Regions from separate parts of the Paenibacillus sp. 01T431 genome, predicted to be linked through region 1. Evidence: predicted binding sites of a transcription regulator. Region 1 holds the regulator's gene; each other region holds the start of a gene.
The links. The regulator LexA, encoded in region 1, represses DNA repair genes until DNA is damaged. The targets are predictions, from matches to a motif close to CGAACATATGTTCG.

Region 1 (5,827 bases):
ATAAAGGTAGTATCCATCGTTTTATTCAACTGCTTCAAAATCATAATAATTTCTTCCTCTGTTTTGGTATCCAAATTACCGGTAGGCTCGTCCGCAAAAATAACCGATGGCTCTGTTATCAATGATCTTGCAATACTGACACGCTGTTGTTGTCCTCCCGAGAGCTGCGATGGGAATAATTCCGCTTTATCAGGAATTCCTACCTGCTCTAATAACGAAAGAGCTTTTTTCTTCCGTATTGAAGGATGCATTGATTGAAATACAAGCGGAAGCTCCACATTTTCCCTAACCGTCAAGTTGGCTATCAACTCATACGCTTGAAAAATAAATCCGATATGCTTCCGTCTAAACTCTGCCAAGCGGTTTTCATTCATCGTTACAATATTATGGTCCGCAATAAAGATTTGGCCTTCTGTAGGCTTCATTAAGCCAGCCATTAAGTTCAGTAAAGTAGATTTACCGGAACCGGAGCTCCCTAACAATGCAATCATTTCTCCCTTATGTACGTGAAAGCTTATTTTCTGCAGTACAGCGGTCGTTTCATGCCCATTCATAAATGAGTGGGATAACTCTTCAACTCGTAACAAAATAGCATCTCCTTTCAGTCCCCTTTAATAGACGGCTAAACCAAGCGTTAACCCTGCAGTAAACATAAAAAAACTTTCTAAAGAAGTAGATTGGCCTGCATCTACTTTAAATAGAAAGTAATTTTTTGTATGAACTATTGAATTGTAATGGAAAATCAAGCTAAATGCTAGGAATAATTAACTTCTGTCCTGGCTTTATAACTGTTGATTGCAGATCATTCCGATCTTTAATCAAATATACGATATATCTGATATCATGGCTGCCATCTGAAACTTGTTTTGCAATATTCCAGAGTGTATCGCCTGATTGCACCCTAATAATTTGTTCTTCCGCGGAAGCGGCTTCGGGAGTATTACTCGAAGCGTATGTCCCCATAAGTAGGAAGCTCGTAAACAATAAGAAAAACACAGCAGTGCAAACGACGAGCTTAACAGTATGACGCTTTATGAAATGCCTAATCAAGCGGTTGACCTTTGTTGCTTTGTTCGTATCTTGTTTATGAATGGTTCTATAAAAACTTGGACTGGTTATCATTTATCAACACCCCAAACGTTTGTTCTGTTTTTAGATTACACGAACAAACGTTTGGTGTCAACGAAAAAATACGAACCTCTGTACTTAAGAACTTATGTTTGTACGAACTCGAGTTCTATGTTATAATTTTTTGCAAACCTACTAATGGAGTGATTGCAGTGTCGAAGATTTCTAACCGACAACATTCAATTCTTGAATTTATTAAGAATGAAGTTCGGGAGAAAGGCTATCCACCCTCCGTTCGAGAAATCGGCGAAGCTGTTGGATTGTTGTCCAGTTCAACCGTTCACGGTCATTTGGACCGTCTAGAGAAAAAAGGTTTAATACGCCGAGACCCTACTAAACCGCGTGCTATTGAAATTTTGGATCAAGAAGGCTCTGATGGCATTATCCCGCTTTCCGTAGCTAGAGTACCTATTGTTGGTAAAGTTACCGCTGGTGTGCCGATTACTGCTACAGAAAATATTGAAGAATATTTCCCGCTTCCTTCCCATTTTGTTGGTGACAGCAGTGTTTTTATATTGAATGTCATGGGCGAGAGTATGATTGAAGCAGGTATTCATGACGGGGATTATGTTATCGTTCGTCAGCAGCAAACGGCAAACAATGGTGAGATCGTAGTTGCAATGACTGAGGACGACGAAGCAACAGTCAAAACATTTTACAAAGAGAAAAATCATATTCGCTTACAACCGGAAAACTCCACTATGCAGCCTATTTTACTTCAAAATGTAACGATACTAGGTAAAGTCATTGGACTTTTCCGTGATATTCATTAATACCAACTTATATGTACATAAAGAAAAGGCTGAATCAACATCGTTGATTCAGCCTTTTCTTTGATTATTACATTAACTTTCTTGCTTAAAGGTTTGGTAACGTCTACCATTCTCATGCCTTTCGACAAAATTCTGATTTGTGAGCTCTCCAATGACAGGGATCCAAAATTGTTGTGCGGGAACATTACGTTCAAGCTGATACAGCTCCCACTCTCCGCTATGCTTTTGTATAACTAGCTTTGCTGCTTGTTTACCAAAACCGGATCTTCTATATTTTCGCATAATAAAAAAATGTGCAAGTAAATTATAGTATCTGTCAAATTCACTTACTTTTTTAATTAATGCAAAGCCAGCAATCTCATTATTCACAGTCATGATGTAAGGAAAATAATCATTAGATTCATGCCAATAATTTTCCCAATCGGGCAATTGTGAATATAAGCCTGATGAATTTACAGCAGCATCCGTATACTCTGTAAAGTCGTACATATAAAGCTGAAGCAAATGAGTCATTGTTATTTTTTCTTCTATACGAGCTAATTTCAGTACAACATTCAGTATAACCACTCCCTAAGCAAGCTGGTTATACAAACCTGCTTCTTTAACTTAATAATTCCAGGTCTGTATGATTTAATTAGCTAATGACAAACACCCAATCACTATGTATTTCCAAAGCATAACATACTGTGTATTCAACTCGTAAGGAGGTGCATTGAAAAATGTCCGGTTACGTGGGTGGAGCTTTCTCAAGCTTAGGAATCATCTTAGTATTATTCATTCTACTGGTGATCATTGCTTGCAGTTGCGGCGGCTTTGGCTTCGGATATTAATTCGTATTTGAGCCATTCTTCATATTAACAAAAGAAGATCCATTTGATGGATCTTCTTTTTGCTTTTCATACTCCTTACAACCATTACTTTGTTATTTAAATGGAAAGATTTTAAATTACACGTTTTCTTAGCAGTACTGCTGTTGTTCTTAAACTAGAAATTCGTATTAGCTTCTTGCGGTCAAGTTTCGGATAATCATAAAGTAATCCTTCATATACGATTTGCATTTGCTCATGTTTTAGAAAATCATGAGGTGTAACTTGCGCGGATGGTCGTTCCCACAAGTTTATACCACTGCTCCGCATGGCTTCAGCAACAAACTGGGAGCAGAAATATGAATCTGTTGGCTCGATATTAAGCTCAAGCAGTACACCTAACAATCCGATTAAATTGTATCGGTAATTTTCTTTATTTTTTTCAAACTCACGAATGTATTGAAGCAATGCGGCATGTTGTTTTTCTGATAAAGCAATCTTTAGAAGAACACAGCGCGTATTAGGGAAATATCGAAACGTTCCAGTATAGACGTTTTCTTTGACAAATCCAGCGATTAGCGGGTTGTTTGCACGTTTACGCCCAAAGCTGTATATATTCTTCAGATTTATATCCAGTGCAAGTGAAGCGTGATTATAGGGTGCACCAGTAAATAATTTGATCATTCGAGTAAACCATGTGCCCGTGTCCGTAAGCAACACATAAATACTGCCATTGGTTTCTTCATCTATTCTAGTTTCTGTCATGCTGCTCACCTCATTTATCTTTGATTATCCAGGTTATAGTTAGGTCATTTTTGAGTTTAAGATATATGTCACGATTTCGTTTATTAGCTTGGGTTGATTAACTGTTATGAATATAACAACAATATAACCACCCGAATAGTACTAACTCTATGTGGTACTGGCTCTAGTCAACCTAAAAAAGACCAGCCACAAACACATTATCCATGTGTTTGACTGATCCTATAAAAGTTTATTTTACTAATGACGCATATATATCATCGACATATAAGCACTAGACCGTAGCTCTTAGACCTGTATACTTTTCTTTAGGCGCGTTTTGAGTCCACTGCTTAATATGTCTCTGATAATCTTTAAAATCAAACTCAGCGCATCTTAGACGTTGCTGAGCGATAATATAGGTTACTTATCGACATATGTCTGTGCCTTCACTTCATTATGCTTAATTTCAGCTGTATAACTGAACGCAAAAAAACCTCAACGCCAGCAGCGTTGAGGTTTTTGAACTTTAGTAAAGCGTCAAATACTGATCGCGTTCCCATTGGTGAACTTGTGTGCGGTACATATCCCACTCAATTTCTTTAAGCTCGTAGAAATGAGCAAGAGCATGATCACCCAGCGCATCGCAGATGATGTCGCTTCTGAGCATTTCGTCCAGTGCTTCTTTCAAATCTAGCGGCAAGCTCGGGATGCCTGCATCCTGACGCTCTTCCTCTGTCATGATGTAGATGTTCCGATCTGTTGGTGCTGGTAAAGGCAGCTTGTTTTGAATGCCGTCAAGACCAGCTCTGAGCATTACAGCAAGTGCCAAATACGGGTTAGCAGCTGGATCTGGATTCCGTACTTCTACACGTGTGCTAAGACCGCGCGAAGCAGGAATACGGATCATTGGCGAGCGGTTGCTTGCAGACCATGCTACATAACAAGGCGCTTCATAACCAGGCACAAGACGTTTATAGGAGTTAATTGTTGGATTCGTAATGGCAGCCATTGCACGCGCATGAAGCAGGATTCCTGCCATGTAGTGACGAGCAGCAGCACTTAGGCCAAGCTTGTCCTTCTCATCGTAAAACACGTTCGTATCGCCTTTAAACAACGATTGGTGACAGTGCATACCCGAACCATTCACACCAAACAACGGTTTAGGCATAAATGATGCATGCAAGCCATGCTCACGAGCAACTGTTTTTACGACTAGCTTAAATGTTTGAATTTGGTCAGCCGCTTTAATCGCATCGGCATATTTAAAGTCGATCTCATGCTGGCCTGGTGCCACTTCATGATGGGATGCTTCGATCTCGAAGCCCATTTCTTCAAGTGTCAAAACGATTTCACGGCGACAGTTTTCACCCATATCCATAGGTGCTAAGTCGAAGTAACCGCCTTGGTCATTAAGCTCAGTCGTAGGTTCGCCGCGCTCATCGGTTTTGAACAAGAAAAATTCCGGTTCTGGACCAACGTTCATTGCTGTGTATCCTAGATCTTCTGCTTCCTTCAGTGCACGTTTCAAAATACCGCGCGGATCTCCAGCGAATGGCGTTCCGTCTGGCATGTAAATATCACAGATCAAGCGAGCAACACGATCTTGTGTTACCCATGGGAATACAACCCATGTATCAAGATCAGGATACAGGTACATATCTGATTCTTCAATACGTACATAACCTTCGATAGAAGAACCATCGAACATCATTTTGTTATCCAACGCTTTTTCAAGCTGGCTTACAGGAATTTCAACATTTTTAATTGTTCCGAGCAAATCCGTAAATTGCAAACGAATAAATCGAACATTTTGTTCCTGTGCTATACGTCTAATATCGTCTTTAGTGTAACTCACAGAATCATCTCCTTAGTTTGCGAAGCAATAGTTATCATGTTAAATTAGCGCTTATTTAAGAAACGAGTCAATTGTCCTTGAATTAGCGAAGCTTGTCCAGGTCTCTTCTCCAGCAATTGCTGTTTAAGCAGTCGGTGAAGCTGCTGATCGGATAGCTCACGGCGCTTCACTTCCGATTGCTCACTGACAATTGTCGCATCATCAGATTCCTTGGATACAGGATTCATTACTTGCTTAATGCCGGCGATATTAACGCCCTTCTCAATTAACGATTTAATTTCCAAAAGCCGTTCTACGTCATTAAATGAAAATAACCGCTGATTGCCTGCTGTTCTTGCAGGAACGATTAGTTCATGCTGCTCGTAATAACGGATTTGGCGGGCTGTTAAATCCGTCAGCTTCATAACGATGCCGATGGGAAATAAGGCCATATTTCTGCGAATATCATCAGCCATGTCGCATCAACCTTCCAGTCGCTCTTTTATATGTTCATTCTAACCGTTACAACGCAAATGTGTCAA
Region 2 (5,827 bases), on a different contig from region 1:
CAGCTCGCGCGGCATTCATATGGTGGAGAGCAATCGTCGTCAGGCTTTGATGATCGATGGCGGGGTTCCGTTGGAAAATACAACAGGCTTAGCAGTTGGCAACGGTTTGTCTGTTGATGGAACACTTTATTTGCTGCTGCCGGGACCGCCGCGTGAAATGAAGCCGATGATGGAAGGCGCCGGTGAACGGTGGCTGCGTTCGATGTTGGGAGAGGCCAATCCGCTTTATTCTCGCATTTTAAAGTTTGCGGGGATAGGTGAATCCAACCTCGAAGCTAAGCTTCTGGATCTAATTGATGGGCAGCTTGATCCAACGATCGCACCTTATGCAAAGGAAGGCGAGGTTTCGATACGCGTATCGACCAAAGCGAGCTCTTCCATTGAGGCTGATCTGAAAATCGATAAAAGTGTGCAGCAGATTAAGGATCGGGTAGGCGAGTATTTGTATGCAGAGCAGGATATCCCTCTGGAGGAGGAGGTTATACACCTGCTGAGAGCCTCAAGACGCAAGCTGGCGAGCGCGGAAAGCATTAGTGGGGGTTTGCTTGCCGAGCTAATTACAAACGTTCCTGGAAGCAGTGGAGAGTACGTAGGAGGGGTTGTCACCTACACCAATATAATGAAGCATCATTTGCTCAGCATTCCGATGACTCAACTTGAAGGCGAAGGGGCTCCTGGAGCGATTAGCGATTCGACTGCCGCTTTAATGGCAGAGCGGGTTCGAGAACTCTCCGATGCTGATTTTGGCGTTTCTTTGACAGGAGTTGCTGGTCCAGCACAATCAGAAGGCAAGCCAGTGGGACTTGTCTATGTAGGAATTGCCGAGCGCGGCAAACCGACCGCTGTTCATACGCTGAATTTGAGCGGCGGCAGAGGCATGATCAGAATGCGAGCAGTAAAGTCTGCTTTGTACCGTTTGTGGCTTGCGCTGCAAGCACGGTAATTTTGCTGATTAGGAATGGCAGATGCTTGTTTGGCAAATGGATGATTGCCATAAATAATGTTTGTCAATTGACGGTTTGACCGTTATAATAAAGCTTAGTTATCGGAAGAACCGTAGCGAAGATTACCTTTGCTGCGGTTTTTTTATGTCCATTTAAGGGGGCGAAGCGAAAAGGCGAATGTATGTTCGAAAAAATGCTTGTCAACCTGCCGGAAAAAAGGTATCATAAAATTATAAATAAAGAAGGATGTGAGTTTCTTGTCGGATCGTCGCGCTGCACTAGAAATGGCTTTGCGTCAAATTGAGAAACAATTTGGTAAAGGCTCCATCATGAAATTGGGAGAATCCACACACATGCAAGTTGAGACCGTGCCTAGCGGTTCGCTTGCTCTAGATATTGCTTTGGGAATAGGCGGATTACCGCGTGGACGTGTTATCGAAATATATGGACCAGAATCTTCTGGTAAAACGACAGTCGCGCTTCACGCGATTGCTGAGGTTCAAAAAATTGGCGGACAAGCTGCCTTTATCGATGCCGAGCATGCGCTTGACCCGCTTTATGCAAGCAAGCTTGGTGTAAATATTGATGAGCTATTGCTTTCGCAGCCTGATACAGGCGAACAAGCTTTGGAAATTGCCGAAGCTCTTGTAAGAAGCGGCGCGGTAGATATTATCGTTATTGACTCCGTTGCGGCACTCGTACCGAAAGCTGAAATCGAAGGCGACATGGGGGATTCTCACGTAGGTCTTCAAGCTCGTCTGATGTCTCAGGCTTTGAGAAAGCTATCGGGAGCAATTAGCAAATCGAAAACAATTGCGATCTTTATTAACCAATTGCGTGAGAAAGTCGGCGTTATGTTCGGTAACCCCGAGACAACACCAGGCGGACGCGCATTGAAATTCTACTCGAGCGTACGTCTTGACGTACGTCGTATTGAGACGTTGAAGCAAGGCAATGACATGATAGGTAACCGTACTCGTATTAAGGTTGTTAAGAACAAGGTTGCTCCACCGTTTAAGCAAGCTGAGGTAGACATCATGTACGGCGAAGGTATTTCCAGAGAAGGTACGCTTGTTGATATCGGTGTTGAGATGGATATCGTTCAGAAGAGCGGAGCATGGTTCTCTTACAATGGCGAGCGTCTGGGCCAAGGTCGTGAGAATGCGAAGCAATATTTGAAAGATCATAAGGATGTTGCCGAAGTTATTGAAAAGCAAATTCGCGATGCGAGCAACTTGTCTGCAGCAGCAACTCAGGCTAATTTCAAACCTGATGAAGACGATGAAGAGTTCGAAGATCTAGAATAAGTTGTCCGGCAATTATACGTGTTGATGCTTCGCCGTCCTGTTAGGGACGGCGAAGCTGTGTTTAGAGAGGATGTACCGTATGACCCAAAGCCATTCAAGAACCGAAGAAGAATGGATGATATTATCCGTTAAGCAAGACAAAAAAGAACGGAAGTTATACCATCTCTTTGCCGAGTCAGAGAAAGCTATTCTGTCCGTGCATGAAGATATATTGATTCGTTATCGATTGACCAAGGGACAACTTGTAACCGAAGCTCAGGCCGATGAAATACGAATGGAAGATGAGCGCTATCGGGGATATATAATGGCTATCGCATATTTGGGAGCTAGACCGCGAACGAGAAAGCAGATTGAGCAATATTTGAATCGCAAGTTTTTTGAAGCTGACAATATTCAGTATGCCCTTGACCGTTTAGAAAGAGAGCATATTGTGGATGATGAACAATATGCACGCCAATTTGCGACCAGCCGACTTAAGAATCGCTTAAAAGGTCGACGGTTCATTCAGCAAGAGCTGCAACAGCGAGGCGTGTCGAAAGAAGCCGCAGCAGAAGCAATCGGTTCACTGGACCAGAAAGTGGAATTAGCATCTGCTAGAAAGGCTGCGGAGAAGAAATGGCGATCTTTAAAAGGCGAACCATTTGAGAAAAAACGTAAGCTTATGGGGTATTTAATGCGCAGCGGCTTTCCGGGAGATATCGTGAAAGATGTGATAAAGTCGATCGATCTGGATGGGGAAGAAGACTCATTCGAGGAAGATGATGGGCTTTTGCTTGACAATTGATTTTACGAAAAGATAAAATGAGGTTGTATTCCTTCATTATTGAATCAATTTTCCTTCCAAAAGTTGATTCAATACGATTATTTTCGTCAAATTAGTAAATGTTTAAACGGTTTGAAGCCGGTTGAAAACCTAATATCATCCCAAGCAGTGCCTTGGTGTATGCAACAAGGAGGTGAACAAGATGCCTAATGAGATCATTTGGATCTTGATCTGTCTCTTTGTTGGCGCAATATTCTTTGGGATTGGTTATTTTATTCGAAAGTCGATTGCCGAGGCCAAAATTTCAAGTGCTGAGCAAGCTGCTATTGTAATCGTAGAAAATGCGAAAAAAGAAGCGGAAGCTCAGAAGAAAGAAACTGTGCTAGAGGCAAAAGATGAAGTCCACAAACTTCGTTCCGAAGCCGAGAGAGACATTCGTGAACGTCGCAACGAGGCTCAACGTCAGGAAAGACGTTTGCTCCAAAAAGAGGAGTCGCTGGATAAAAAGTTAGAAGCGCTAGAACGCAAAGAAGAAACTGTAGCCAACAAAGAAAAACGGATCGAAGAAACGCAAGAGCAGATCGACTCCATTTACAAGCAACAGTTAAGTGAATTGGAACGTATATCGAGTCTGACAACGGAAGATGCGAAATCGATCATTTTATCCAATGTTGAACAGGAAGTACGACATGAGACAGCACAGATGATTAAAGAGATCGAGCAGCAAGCGAAAGAAGAGGCCGATAAGAAAGCCCGTGATATTATATCACTAGCTATTCAGCGCTGTGCGGCAGATCATGTGGCTGAGACGACGGTTTCCGTCGTAACCTTGCCTAATGAAGAAATGAAAGGCCGTATTATTGGGCGTGAAGGCCGTAATATCCGTGCTTTGGAAACATTGACTGGTATCGATCTTATTATCGACGATACACCGGAAGCGGTCATTTTATCTGGTTTCGACCCGATAAGACGCGAAATTGCCCGCACTTCTTTGGAAAAGCTTGTGGCTGACGGTCGTATCCATCCTGCCCGCATTGAAGAAATGGTTGAAAAATCTCGTAAAGAAGTGGATGAGCGTATCCGTGAATACGGTGAGCAAGCTACTTTCGAGGTTGGCGTTCATAGCTTGCATCCGGATTTAATCAAGATTTTAGGTCGATTGAAATATCGGACAAGTTATGGTCAAAACGTGCTGAAGCACTCAATGGAGGTCGCTTACTTGACTGGATTGATGGCAGCAGAGCTTGGTCAAGATGTTACGCTCGCAAGGCGTGCAGGCTTGCTGCATGATATCGGTAAAGCACTTGACCACGAAGTTGAAGGGTCACACGTTGAGATCGGCGTTGAGCTCGCTAAGAAATACAAGGAGCATCCTGTCGTTATTAACAGTATTGCCTCCCATCACGGTGATACGGAAGCCACTTCCGTTATCGCGATGCTCGTAGGAGCAGCAGATGCATTGTCCGCTGCACGCCCTGGAGCTCGTCGTGAAACGCTTGAAACGTATATCAAACGTCTGGAGAAGCTTGAAGACATTTCCGAATCGTTTGAAGGCGTTGAAAAATCATACGCGATCCAAGCTGGCCGCGAAGTGCGCGTCATGGTGCAGCCAGAGAAAATCGATGATACAGAAGCATTCCGACTCGCTCGTGATATTACGAAAAAAATCGAGAGCGAACTTGATTATCCGGGACATATTAAAGTTACGGTTATTCGTGAGACACGCGCGGTTGAATATGCAAAGTAAGTAAACAAAAAAATATAAGCTTTTCAGAAAAGTGGCTGCTAGTTAGCCACTTTTCTGTTTGCAGGCGTACAAAAAAGGAAGTGTAATGAATGAACGTATTATTTATCGGCGATATCGTAGGCAATGTAGGAAGAAGCGCGTTAAAGCGAGTACTGCCAGCACTTAAAAGTAAATATAACCCTCATATTATTATTGCGAATGGCGAGAATGCCGCTGCTGGTCGTGGGATTACAGCAACCATTGCTAAGGAATTTTTCGAATGGGGAATCCATGGCATAACGATGGGCAACCATACGTGGGATAATAAAGATATTTTTGAATGGATCGACGACGAGCCGCGCTTGGTTCGCCCAGCAAATTATGCAGAAGGCGCTCCTGGACAAGGCATGGCTTTTATTAAGGCTGGCGGAAAGCAGCTAGCTATTATCAACTTGCAAGGCCGCACCTTTTTACCGCCAATCGATTGTCCATTCCGCAAAGCAGACGAATTGATCGAAGAGGCAAAAGAGCAAACGAACAATATCCTAGTTGATTTTCATGCGGAAGCAACCTCGGAGAAAATCGCAATGGGATGGCATCTCGATGGCAGAGCTTCTATCGTGCTTGGCACGCATACGCATGTACAAACGAATGATGATACGATCCTGCCTGGGGGCACGGCTTTCATAACAGATGTTGGCATGGTTGGCCCTAAAGAAGGGGTGCTTGGCATGGAGCGAAACGCCGTTTTGCATAAATTTATTACGCAGCTGCCGGTTCGTTTTGTAGTGGATGAAGGAAAGTGGCATTTGCATGCAATCTCTGTTCAAATCGATGATGCGACGGGACAGGCACGGAAAATTGAGAAAATTCGTCTTACGGAAGATGAATGGCTTCTGATGTAATACTATGATTCTAGTGAAAGTTCTGACAATTCAGAACAGTTTGTTAATATGCGGAATAAAAGCAGGAATTTTTTAAACTCCCTCGAATACTATTTAAAAGTGGAATCCATCCAACAGTCCAAGGGGAGGTTCTTTTTATGGATGTATTAAAAGTTTCAGCAAAGTCCAATCCAAATTCCGTT
Region 3 (5,827 bases), on a different contig from region 1:
AATAACCTATGCAGTCGCATTACGGCAATCTTTAACACGAAGGGGCACGGTGTACGTTATGCGCTATCCGGTTACAATTGTTGCAACAGTTATTGGACTAGCTATCTGCTTGTTCAACTCCACGGGTTACGACCCGCACAATCTTGTTTTCTTCATGTTTAGCATTCCCGCTTGGGTCGTTGATTTATTTGTTGACGTGCACGAGGTTAACGTCTTGCTCATGTATGTGCTTACTGTTGCTACATGGGCGCTGCTTGGCTTTCTCGCCGACGTTCTAATCGTACGCAGTCGTGATAAAGAGCATCATCCTCGTTCAGCACGATAGCTTTATTTTAGGCAAAAAGGAGCCTTTCGGCTCCTTTCTCATTTCTACAGCACATGAATCAATTACGCACTAGGCTGCTTCAACCACTAAAGTCGATTCCATCGTTGTATGTCCTTGACCGCATGGAATGGAACAATAGATTCTGTAAGTACCTGGCTCTTTAAATTCCAAATCTGTTTCCGGGTGATCGTTATCCAAAGCTACTTGAAGCTCGTCAATATGCATCCCGTGGATACCGCTTTTGTTGGAAAGTTTTAGTCTAACTTTGTCTCCAACTTTAACTTTGTACTCTTTTTGATCAAATACAAAATCGTTGGACGCTACAACCTTCAATAAAGTCATGCCCTCTGGCAACGAGGCAGACTCATCAACCGGCTTAGCTGGCAGTGCGAATGTGAGCAAATATAAGCCCAGCAAAGACGCCGCTGCGAATACAGTAAACATAATCCACTTATGCATTGCTATGTGCTCCCCTTTGCGATCATAATGTCTACCTCTTATATTACATAAGATCGTCCGAAGTTCTCAACCTTAAACTACGGAAAGCTGAAAAGTTTTTTTGTTATTTTGACAAAACCATGAACAATTACAAAATTAGCTGGACAAATACTGTTTTAACACCCGTTCAGACTCCGCTTTTACAAAGCCCCAGAGCATAAAAAAACGATGATGGTACCCTCTGCACACATATTCGGCATGCAAACCATCGGCTTCGCGCTTCTCCTCATACACCTTTATTCCTGTTTCGCGGAATTTCCTTCTAATTCCAGCGAGGTCAAGCAGCACCCGATCCTGCATGCCGCGCATCATCGATTCATAAAACCGCGGCAGTTTAATGGCTGAAGTGCCGATCACACGTATATCATGATCCAAAATACGCATAACAATGCCAAGCAAAACGTAATGCTTCACCAGCACAAGCTCTTCCTCGGTCTGTATCGGTGGATTAGCTGCCATTCTGACTTTTCCGCGGGCTTCTTCCTCTTTAGCGGCCATTGCCACCCCTCCAAATAAGAACGTTTGTTCTTATTATAGCGAGGAGCGAGGATTTGATGCAAGTTAATTTACTATTACCCAAAAGTTAACTTTTAATCCTGCTTGGCACGACTGTTTGTGAGTCATTGATTCGTATCCGTTGCATGACATAGGCATAAATCAATTTTTACCAAACCCAATGTAATGCAACATGCTTTCATTATGTACGTCTTCATATTACCATAGTAAAATCACGAAATTCAAAGGCAGCTAACCTGCTTCTCCCAAACCAAACAACCCCTATAAATACAAAAGGAACCATCGCTGTAATTCGCGTGATTCCTTCGGTGTTTCTTATTCAGCTTCGCCTGCTTCTCCTGCAAAGTAGGTGTACGTTTGATCGTTGGATTGACGCCCAGCCAGCTGCCCCGCAGTGCATCCGGCGTCATGCGCCCTTGCTGCGCCAGCTTCTGCCTTGCTTTTCTCGCCTTGCTAATAGACATTAGTAATGCCTCCCAAAAAAAGTATTATAAAGCAGCACCGCCGAGCAAGTATACATTTAGCTTCCTGCGGCTCGCTTCCTCCTATTATACGATGAAAACGTCCTTTGCGAAAGACGCTAACGTGCGTGCAATAATTCAAACTCCTTGCGCAGCATCGTAAATACAAGCAGCTCAATAAAATTCCCATCCTCAAACTCAAATTCCCTTGGCTGACTATCCTGTTTGAAACCGAGCTTACAGAGCAAGTTGATCGATGCAGTGTTTGACGGATCTACCTTTGCCTCGATGCAATGCAGCTTCATGCTGTTGAAGCCAAAAGCGATAATGGGAGCCGCTACCTCACTCATAATCCCTTTCCGCCAGTAGCTTGGAGATAGATCATAACCTAAATCCGTACGCGCATGCTCCTTCAAATAATGTAAAAACCCACAGGTGCCGATTACTTTACCCGAGCTCTTCTCTTCAATTATCCATCTGATGCCTATTTGTAGAGTGTAAATCTCCAAATGCCAATTCATTTCCTGCCATGCCTCGTCTTCTGCCGAGAAAGGCAGCAGCGGTGTATATTTGACAACATCATCATTGGAATAGAGCTCAAACAATTCATGCACATCCCGCTGCTCTGTTTTTCGCAAAATAAAACGATCCGTCTCTATTCGCGGAAACGTCTGAAATGAGAATGACGCACCCATCTATTCAACCCCTTTTCCCATCATACAAACACGTAAAATACATAATCTTCCCCTTGCATCATAAGCTTGAAAAATGAGCCTTGCATGTGAACTTGCCATATAATCACGTTTGCGGGAGGAAAATAATGCATGTTAAATCCAAATGAACACAGCCGCGAAGAAGCACGCTTCTTCACATCGACTGATCCGAGGATAGATACGCTTATCTATCCTTTGCCTGAAACCTGGTGGAGCCGTCCCTATGAGTATGAATGGTGCCGAACGCTCATTTCACCAAATGATATCGTACTGGATGCAGCCTGCGGCATTTCGCACCCATTAAAATTTTATTTGGGCGGCGTTTGCAAGGAAGTGCATGCTTGCGATTTCGATGCGCGCATTAGCTCGTGGGAGGCTATTTCTCAGGAAGTTATTCAGGACGTAGGACAGCCAGCTCTCCAGTTAATAACCAACCACCAGGGTTGGTCCAAGGTTCAATATGCTCAGGCAAGTATAACTGACCTTCCTTATGAGGATAATTATTTTGACATCATCTTCTGTATTTCTGTGCTTGAGCATCTAAGACATGTAGATCAGGACCTCAGCTTAAAAGAATTCGCAAGAACAGTGAAACCAGGAGGCCAGATCGCGCTAACCTTCGATTATCCGACCGTTGACTTGCAGCAGCTCAAACGCGCCGCCGAATCCGCAGGACTCACATATGGCGGCGAATTTGAGGCGACGCCCAGCTCTACTGCAATTAGTTCAAATATGTGGGGAACGTTATATTGCTTTAGAGTACTGTTAAACAAACCAGTATGATTTTCTATTTAGGATGAATGGCGTATGGAGCAGAGCAGCCTTAACCGAACAACTAATCCTCTCGTCCGCTTAATGGCTTATTGTCGTAAACCGTTGTTCGGTTTCTGCCTGTTTCCTTCGAGCGATAAAGCGCTTGATCCGCCATTTCAATTATTTCCTTCGCATCCTTCGCCTTCCCACTCGACATTGAAATGCCGATTGAAACGTAGATTGGACTGCCAGTCGGACTCGCGCCAGCAGCGATTCCTTCTCTAAGCCGCTCCGCAATATTGGTTGCCGTAGGAATGCTTCCTAGCTTAACCAGTATGCCAAACTCTTCACCGCCGTAGCGGAAGCTAAGATCGTGACTTCTGGAAAATGCTTTTATTTGCGCAGCTGTATAGATTAATACTTCATCTCCTATAAGATGCCCGTGCTGATCGTTAATTTTTTTGAAATGGTCAACATCCAGCAGTATAAGCGCAAACGGTATATCCTCGGCAATCCACTCCTGAATGGTCAAATCAAATGTTTTCCTATTCGCAAGTCCCGTAAGCCCATCCAATCGAATTTCCTTGTTCAGTAAATTAAAATGGTTATTTATACTTTGATTAAGCTGTCTCACTTCATAGATGTAAGAATTTGTTTTGGGCATTTTGGAACGTATCGCCTTTGTTGATAAAATCGCTTCCTCTGAGAAAGCAGCTAGTTCAAATAGAGGCTTCGATATTAAATGGGAAACATACCACGCAAGCAGCAGGATTACGATAAATAACGGGAGAAATTGCAGCAGTATACTCCATATCAATTCATTTAACGGCTTATCAATAATTGAAGCAGGCGTTTGTGCTACGATGGCCCAACCGGTTATCGACTCGTTCGCATAACCCGCAAAATAACGATTCTGCTTTGAATTAACGATCTCCTGCGATCCGCTATGGCCAGCTAACGCCTTATTAATAACCTCATTTGAAGCAATTATTTCATTAATTCGCTGATGGTCCGGATGGAAAATAAGGCGGCCTTGCTTATCTGCTACGTAGACGTAAGATCCGTTTCCGTAAAAATGTTCGTTGAGCAATTTGCTAAGCGCGTTGCTCTCGCTCAAATAAATGGTTCCAGCTACAAAACCTTCATATTCGCCATGTTCATTGAATATGGGTGAAGAAATTAGCATAAGAAGCTGGTTCGTTGTTGTCCCCACATAAGGCTCTGAAATAAGCGGTCTTTTCTGTTCAACCGCTTGCTTCGATGCATAAGAGTTCAGCACTGCCCCTGCCTTGACTCCTCCGCTTGAAAAACTAGATAACATCACTTTACGATTGGAATCCACAATGATAATCGCATTAAAATATTGCTCATTCGCATCGTACCAGCTATCCAATTCCTTTTGCGATATATTTTGTATACCTGCTCTTGCAGCTATGGCATCAACATTGTTCCCAATAATATCCAATAATTCTTTCGTATTAGAGGACAGCTTTTGCGCATATTGATAATTGCTTTCCAAATAACCCGACGTTAGTGAAGTCTTATTTGTCGTCCATGCAAAATAACCGCCGATGATGGCGGTTAAGATAACAGAGCCGATTACGAACAGTCCCAAGACGAATCGAAGTTTTAAGCCTTTGCGTGTACCCACAGTTGTTCCTTCTCTCGTTGCCAAAGTACAGCCTTATTTTAGCGTATATGGGCGAGAAAAGAAATAGTCCTTACTTTCGTCTATACAGAAGCCGGTTGAAGAATGGCCGTTAACAGGCCTGGAAAGCGAGCATCCAGATCCTCTGTGCGCAGCGTCAAAAAATGCTGGGTGCCTTGCTTTCTAACATTCACTATACCCGCTTCACGCAATGTACGGAAATGATGCGTCATTGTAGACTTTACGACAGGAAGATCAAAGTGGCCGCAGGACTGCTCGCCATGCTTAACAATAGCGACAACAATGCTAAACCGAATAGGATCACTTAATGCATATAAAACAGAAGTAAGCTCAATATCCTCACGATTGGGATGGAATAATATTTTCAAAGGCATTCGCACCTCTCTCATTAAGTACTTATTGCATTATACCATAGCTCATGCTATATTTTCATTGTACGATAATATTCGTACAATGAAAATAGATAAAGAGACAACTTTGGAGGTTCTATATGAGAAACAGTGCCGCTGTTACTGTCCCACCCGTATTCACCGAGGAGCGGCCCGCCTTTAGAGACGGTCTCGTTATCCCGCTGCTAGGTTTAACCGTAATTATTGTGATCATGAATACGATGATGTTTAATCTGGCCTTGCCCCAAGTAACGGCTCAGTTTATGCTATCCCCATCGGCAGCTTCATGGATCATAACGGGTTATTCCATTATATTTGCCATTTCATCGATTACCTTCAGCAGACTCTCTGACTTTGTTCCGATTCGTCTGCTGCTCACGATTGGCTTAATCGCCATGGGCGGCGCATCTGTGCTTGGTTATTTTAGTCATCATTATGTACTGCTGCTTGTCGCGCGCCTGATTCAAGCTTGCGGAGCGGGCTCCGTCCTTAGTTTAACCATC
Region 4 (5,827 bases), on a different contig from region 1:
ACCCTTAAGGCCTTGCGGATATCCGGTACCGTCCCACTTTTCATGATGCTGCCAAGCCACGATCGCCGCAGCCTGCAGCAGCGGTCTCTTGGAATTGTGCAATAATCGGTAACCGATAATGGCATGCTCCTTAATCTGCTCATACTCTTCTGCCGTTAGCTTCCCTGGTTTTTTCAACACAGCATCCGGAATAGCTACTTTGCCGATATCATGCATTGGAGATGCGCTGCGCAGCATGTCTGCTTCAGGATCACTCATGCCTAGTCCTTTTGCCAAAACATATGAATATTGTGCAACCCGTTTTACATGATTGCCCGTTTCTTGCGAGCGGCCTTCACCGATTTTTCCCATTGCCAAAATAATCTCTTTTTGCGTCTCAATTATTTCCTCATACAGCATGATGGACTCAAGCGACTTGCCTGAGTAAGAGGCAGCAAGCGATAAGTATTCCATATCTTTCACCGAGAATATCTGCTTCTCTGTTAATTTGTTTATGGCTTGATAGGCACCAATTACTTCTCCTTGATTATTGTGAAAAGGGATCGTCATAATCGATTTCGTCCGATAACCGGTCTTTAAGTCGTTATCCGGATTATGCCTTGGATCTTCATAGGCGTCATCTATAAATATAGATTGTCCCGTGCTTATAGCACTTCCTACCAGCCCGCTGCCGTAAGGAATCCGTATCTCGCAAGCCCCGTGAGCTACCGCTGTAAAAAGCTCACTGCGAGCAGCATCAATCAACCAGACGGTGCACCGATCTGCAACGACCATCTCTCTGCCCATATTGGCCATTAAGATAAGGACAGCATCCAGCTTCTTTTCATTCGCTATTTTAGCTGTATATTCAAAAATCACCTTAAGCATTTGTTCAGGCGACAAATCCAATCGAAACGATTGCGGTTCATTTTGGAATTCAAGCATTCGAACAATCCTCCAGCCGATCAAACTCGTTATCCTTACCTCTATTCGCCTTTACAAGCTTTTTATCCTCTTGATTCCATATAAAAGCGCAGTTATTCGACAAAAAAATACAATAGTCTTACACTAAAATGGTTAATCTTGCTTCACCTAAAGCACCCATGCTATAATCAATGTTGCTGCGCGTCCGTAGCTCATCCGGATAGAGCAAACGTTTCCTAAACGTTAGGTGGGAGGTTCGAGCCCTCTCGGGCGCGCCATTTCTTTCACGAATATATAAAGCTTATTGCTAATGCCGGCAATAAGCTTTTTTTGTTTTCATCCAAACCGCACCAACAGGCAAGTGTCGAATAATTTTTATAAGACACCTGATCAGGATACATTGACTACGGAACGTTTGTTCGCATATAATGTGCATGAGGTGATTTACAAATGGCCATGCCGTTGTCCAAAGTAAACAATTCATACCTGTACCATCCACCTGCTCACGATGAGATACAGCTTCTTCACAAAGCTATTATCCTTCCACTAGCTCTCGTTATTGTTGAACGAAATAGACGCGAGCTTGAGAGAAAAGCGCGAACTTTACGTTCTATTTTTACTAGGGCAGCAGACATTATGATTGCAAAAATGAAAACAGATCTAACAACAAATACACAGCAGCTCCTTCAGAAAAGCATTACTCTGTGCATGTATAAAAACACTGCTGAACAGATCAGCTATCGCTATAATTGCCGCGGTTTTGAAGACCAGATTGCTTATTCGCATGCCTACATACGTAATGAGATAAATAAGTGTATTTCAACCTATAGTGCTGAGATTTTCACTAAATAAGCATCCCTCGATGATCAAAAAAACAGACGATCCTCTTAAAGCTTCTTAAGAAGTCTCACTATTGAAGTGAGGCTCTTTTCTCTACTCGTAATTTCGTCATACAACGCTATAATCTTCCATTCCAATCTGCTATACTACAAATAGTTTCATATCGTTCTACAAAACATACAGTTTTAACCAAAATTATTGTCGAAAAAACAGCTTTTTATTATGCATTGAGGAGGCAGTTCATATGGGAATTAATTTAAATCCGCCAGGAAGACCATCCAACATTCTTGGAGGCCAAGGCGGCATTCAACAGGGCGGTATTCAGCAAGGCGGTATCCAACAAGGGGGTATTCAGGGCGGATCAATAAATAACGCTTTTGGCGCAGCTCCCGCTCCTCAGGCCAGTCCTAATGGTGGGCTTATCCTTACCAAAGGACAGAAGCTGGATTTGACCAAAAATAATGCAGGGCTTGATTTATTGAAAATCGGACTTGGATGGGACACAAATAACCTGCAAGGCCAGAGCTATGACCTAGATGCAGAGGTGTTTATGCTGAATCAGACAAACACGGTTTCTTCCACTAGTCATATCGTTTTCTACAACAATCTCGTGAGCCCCGATGGATCAACACGCTATAAGGGTGATAACCGTGACGGACAAGGCAGCGGTGACGATGAGACGGTTGAAATTCAATTATCCAGAGTAGCTTTGGATATCCAAAAAATCGTATTTACCGTTACAATTGATGAAGCTATTCGCAAAAACCAAAACTTTGGACAAGTTTCCAATGCATATATTCGTGTCGTGAACCAAGCAAACGGAGCCGAGATCTGCCGATTTGATCTTTCCGAGGACTACTCCACCTCAATCTCCATCCTAGCTGGAGAAGTATATCGCCACGGCAATGAATGGAAATTTAATGCTGTTGGAACAGGCTTGTCGCTTGATCTAGCGGGCATATGTGCGCATTACGGGGCAATGTAACAGCTTACTTGTTAATGAAGCAGCTATAATTTCATTTTATATATTATATGGAGGTTACCCCGCATGCCGTTTCAATTCCAGGTCGAACGGGAATTATTTTTGAAAGCAGAAGGACAAGGCCAGTTTTTTGCCAAAAAAGGATCGATGGTTGCTGATCAAGCCTATAACAAGAAATTCAAATATTCTAAGCGGTTGTTAGGAACGAATTCCGGAAATGTTATCGGACAAGTGATCAACCATGGTATGCGTAAAGTAACGGGAGAAAACTTAGAGATTATGGAAGTCGAAGGACAAGGCATCGTATATCTCGCGGATGAGAACTCTCATGTTACAATCATTAATTTAGAGCAAGGCGGACCATGGCAAAGCGTAAGTGTTGAGAGTGAGGATCTGCTCGCATTTACGGATACTTGTCATTATGGCGTTACCATCATTGGAACGGGTGTCCTATCCCAGCGCGGCTTGTTTACATCCAAACTTACTTACAACGGACAGGGCGCACAGGTTGCCGTAAAAACCAAAGGCAATCCACTGGTTTTGCAAGGCCCTTGCCGTGTAGATCCTGATGCCATCGTTGCTTGGACAGGTCCTTCCCCAAGTGTGAAGATCGATGTCAACTGGAAAACGCTTATTGGCCAAACCTCCGGGGAATCTTATATGTACGAATTCAGTGACCCTAATCAGGTTGTTATTATACAGCCATTTGAACGTGAGAGCGGCGTGAAATTCGGTATGGATGACAACCGTTACCAACCGCAAACGCAGAGCAGCGCATTCAACAACACCTTTGGCGGCAGCCAAGGAGGACATGACAGCAACAGTGGGCTTGGTGGAATTATCGGCAAGTTTCTGAAATAAGCATCGTATAATGATATAAGCCTTGCCGTATCGTTCGGCAGGGCTGTTTTCTTTGAAAACCAGCTGCTCTCCTATGGATAGCTGCCTTTTTGCTTGAAAGCATGTAACCCGGATCGCTTTTGCTGCGTACAAAGATAAACAGAAAACAAAAACTGCCCCATAGAATAATTTAAATATAGAAATAGGAGGAAAATAAAATGAAAGCTGCAGGTACGCTTTTACTAGTCACTGCTATTATTGAAGGCATCTTAGGAATCCCCTTGCTGGGTGGCACCCTAGTCATGTTATCTGGATACACGCTATTATTTGCAACGCTCATTCTTCATATCGTAACGCTTGTTCTTTGCTCGCAACATAATAAGCCAGTCGTAGGCAGTATTTTGGGGATCATTACCTCTGTATTAGCATGGATACCTATTCTCGGCATGATCATGCATCTTACTACAGCCCTATTCCTGTTCATTGGCGTTTCCAAAAACAATCAGCAAAATTACCCTACCCGTCCACCCGCTCCAGGCAGCTTCTAATCAAGAGGGCTATCCTACTGTAGATATTCTACAATAGGATAGCCCTTTTTTTATCTTGATGGCTCGCGATTTAGTAAGCTGATCATATTTTTTCTCCGATTGATGCTTAGCAGCAATCCCATGACCATTAATTCGATAATGCCATTTGTACCGCTATACGATACTAAAGGCATCGTCATGCTATTCATAGGCAGCAGCCCAAATGACATCAGAATATTCCATACGAAATGCAGACCAATAATTGAAAATAAGCCAAGGACCAGACCTTTAGCATATACATCCTGGAGCGTTTTCGCCATGCCGATCACTTTAACAATCAGTAATACGGCTAGCAGCACTATAGCTATACCAAAAACCAAACCGAGGCTGTAGATCAAATAAGTAAAGACCATTTCGCTATAAATATAACGAATATTGGGGTTCTCAACGCCAAATCCTTGCCCCCACATCCCTCCCAAACGAATAGATTCCAAGGAACGCTGCAATAAATAGTTTACATCATCAGTGGAAGAATTGGGATTTAGAAAAGCGGTATACCGTTCCCATCCATATTTATAGCGATATGGATCAATTGTTACAAACACCGCTCCTGCAGCTATGATTGAACTCGCAATGGTTAAAAACAGCCTATACGTTTTCGCAACAAACAGCATTAATACGGTCAGTCCAAATAAATATAAAATAAAATTAAGATAAGAGTTTGCCTTGCTATACAGTATGGTGGGCACGATCGCATATAAAAGCACCATTTTTCCGAAGTAAAGTGAATTTCTGAATAGTCCCTGCTTCTCCTTATGCTTAACAAGCAGTGTCCCTGCAAAAGCAATCATAAATAAGTAAGGAGATGTGCCATATACATCAAAGGTAAAAGACCCGATTGTGAGCCAGCTTTTCGAACCATTGACTTCGACTGCATAAAAAATACAGGCTACCATCAAAAAAATTGTTCCGCTATAAATGTACCACGAATACTTTTCCCATTTTCGATAGTCCAAAAAATAAATGCCAATGATGAACACAATGCCTATCGCTGTGAAAACTGCCTTCTTAAGAAAAAATTGAAACCCACTATACATATTTTGATCACTATAAGCGAACTCCATTGCATACATAGCAAGCAGGCCAATACCCACCATTATTGCGACAAGTGCGGCTAATCCCCATTCCATAACCGGCTTATGTGCTGCATGAAGATGCTTGCCGATTTGATCGGGATCACCCATCTGGACTAGAGCAGCACGAACCGCCTCTTCCTCTGAAAACCCTTCGTTTAGCTTATCCTCCACCAGCTCGTCCAGATGGTTCTGCATTTCAACCTTGATGTCACGATGCACATCTCTTGCTTTTACATGTCTGCAAACCTGCACTAAGTATTCCTGAATCGACTCATACTGAACAGGTTTGTTATTCATGCATGGCCCTCCCCGATTACGCGGTCTACCGTCGTCCGAAACAACGTCCACTCCTGCTTCTTCTCCTCCAGCTGCCCTCTTCCACGCGCTGTGATGCGATAATATTTCCGTTTGCGGCTGCCATCCTCATTCCAGTACGATTCAACCAGCTGTTCCACCTCAAGCGTATGTAAGATCGGATAAAGCGTCCCTTCTTTAAAAGTAAACACACCGCTCGAGCTTTTTTCAATTTCTTTGGTCATTTCATAGCCATACATTTCCTTACGGTCAAGCAGTGTCAAAATAAGAATAACGGTACTGCC

Region 2: recA (recombinase RecA) is a predicted target of LexA. The motif match lies at 1,119-1,132, and genes of this name have one in related genera.
Region 3: AC1DM9_RS05900 (YhjD family protein) is a predicted target of LexA. The motif match lies at 1,339-1,352, and genes of this name have one in related genera.
Region 4: AC1DM9_RS29795 (YhjD family protein) is a predicted target of LexA. The motif match lies at 1,312-1,325, and genes of this name have one in related genera.

Annotation. Positions count from the first base shown of each region.
Region 1 covers NZ_JBFTPT010000004.1:253,808-259,634, reverse strand. The annotation lists gene AC1DM9_RS08915 (ABC transporter ATP-binding protein) at 1-587, opposite strand, end outside; gene yneA (cell division suppressor protein YneA) at 748-1,122, opposite strand; gene lexA (transcriptional repressor LexA) at 1,281-1,901, shown strand; gene AC1DM9_RS08900 (GNAT family N-acetyltransferase) at 1,974-2,468, opposite strand; gene AC1DM9_RS08895 (sporulation protein YjcZ) at 2,621-2,731, shown strand; gene AC1DM9_RS08890 (hypothetical protein) at 2,843-3,472, opposite strand; gene glnA (type I glutamate--ammonia ligase) at 3,978-5,306, opposite strand; gene AC1DM9_RS08880 (MerR family transcriptional regulator) at 5,351-5,761, opposite strand; gene AC1DM9_RS08875 (methionine gamma-lyase family protein) at 5,824-5,827, opposite strand, start outside.
Region 2 covers NZ_JBFTPT010000006.1:166,859-172,685, reverse strand. The annotation lists gene AC1DM9_RS12835 (competence/damage-inducible protein A) at 1-943, shown strand, start outside; gene recA (recombinase RecA) at 1,202-2,251, shown strand; gene AC1DM9_RS12825 (regulatory protein RecX) at 2,331-3,035, shown strand; gene rny (ribonuclease Y) at 3,217-4,761, shown strand; gene AC1DM9_RS12815 (TIGR00282 family metallophosphoesterase) at 4,851-5,645, shown strand; gene AC1DM9_RS12810 (stage V sporulation protein S) at 5,783-5,827, shown strand, end outside.
Region 3 covers NZ_JBFTPT010000003.1:184,700-190,526, reverse strand. The annotation lists gene AC1DM9_RS05910 (hypothetical protein) at 59-325, shown strand; gene AC1DM9_RS05905 (cupredoxin domain-containing protein) at 395-784, opposite strand; gene AC1DM9_RS05900 (YhjD family protein) at 920-1,321, opposite strand; gene AC1DM9_RS05895 (hypothetical protein) at 1,561-1,803, opposite strand; gene AC1DM9_RS05890 (GNAT family N-acetyltransferase) at 1,920-2,495, opposite strand; gene AC1DM9_RS05885 (class I SAM-dependent methyltransferase) at 2,625-3,296, shown strand; gene AC1DM9_RS05880 (sensor domain-containing diguanylate cyclase) at 3,349-4,917, opposite strand; gene AC1DM9_RS05875 (ArsR/SmtB family transcription factor) at 4,998-5,303, opposite strand; gene AC1DM9_RS05870 (MFS transporter) at 5,426-5,827, shown strand, end outside.
Region 4 covers NZ_JBFTPT010000023.1:15,891-21,717, reverse strand. The annotation lists gene AC1DM9_RS29805 (HD domain-containing phosphohydrolase) at 1-924, opposite strand, end outside; tRNA gene AC1DM9_RS29800 (tRNA-Arg) at 1,105-1,181, shown strand; gene AC1DM9_RS29795 (YhjD family protein) at 1,354-1,755, shown strand; gene AC1DM9_RS29790 (TerD family protein) at 2,165-2,728, shown strand; gene AC1DM9_RS29785 (AIM24 family protein) at 2,792-3,586, shown strand; gene AC1DM9_RS29780 (hypothetical protein) at 3,784-4,113, shown strand; gene AC1DM9_RS29775 (FtsW/RodA/SpoVE family cell cycle protein) at 4,164-5,525, opposite strand; gene AC1DM9_RS29770 (PadR family transcriptional regulator) at 5,522-5,827, opposite strand, start outside.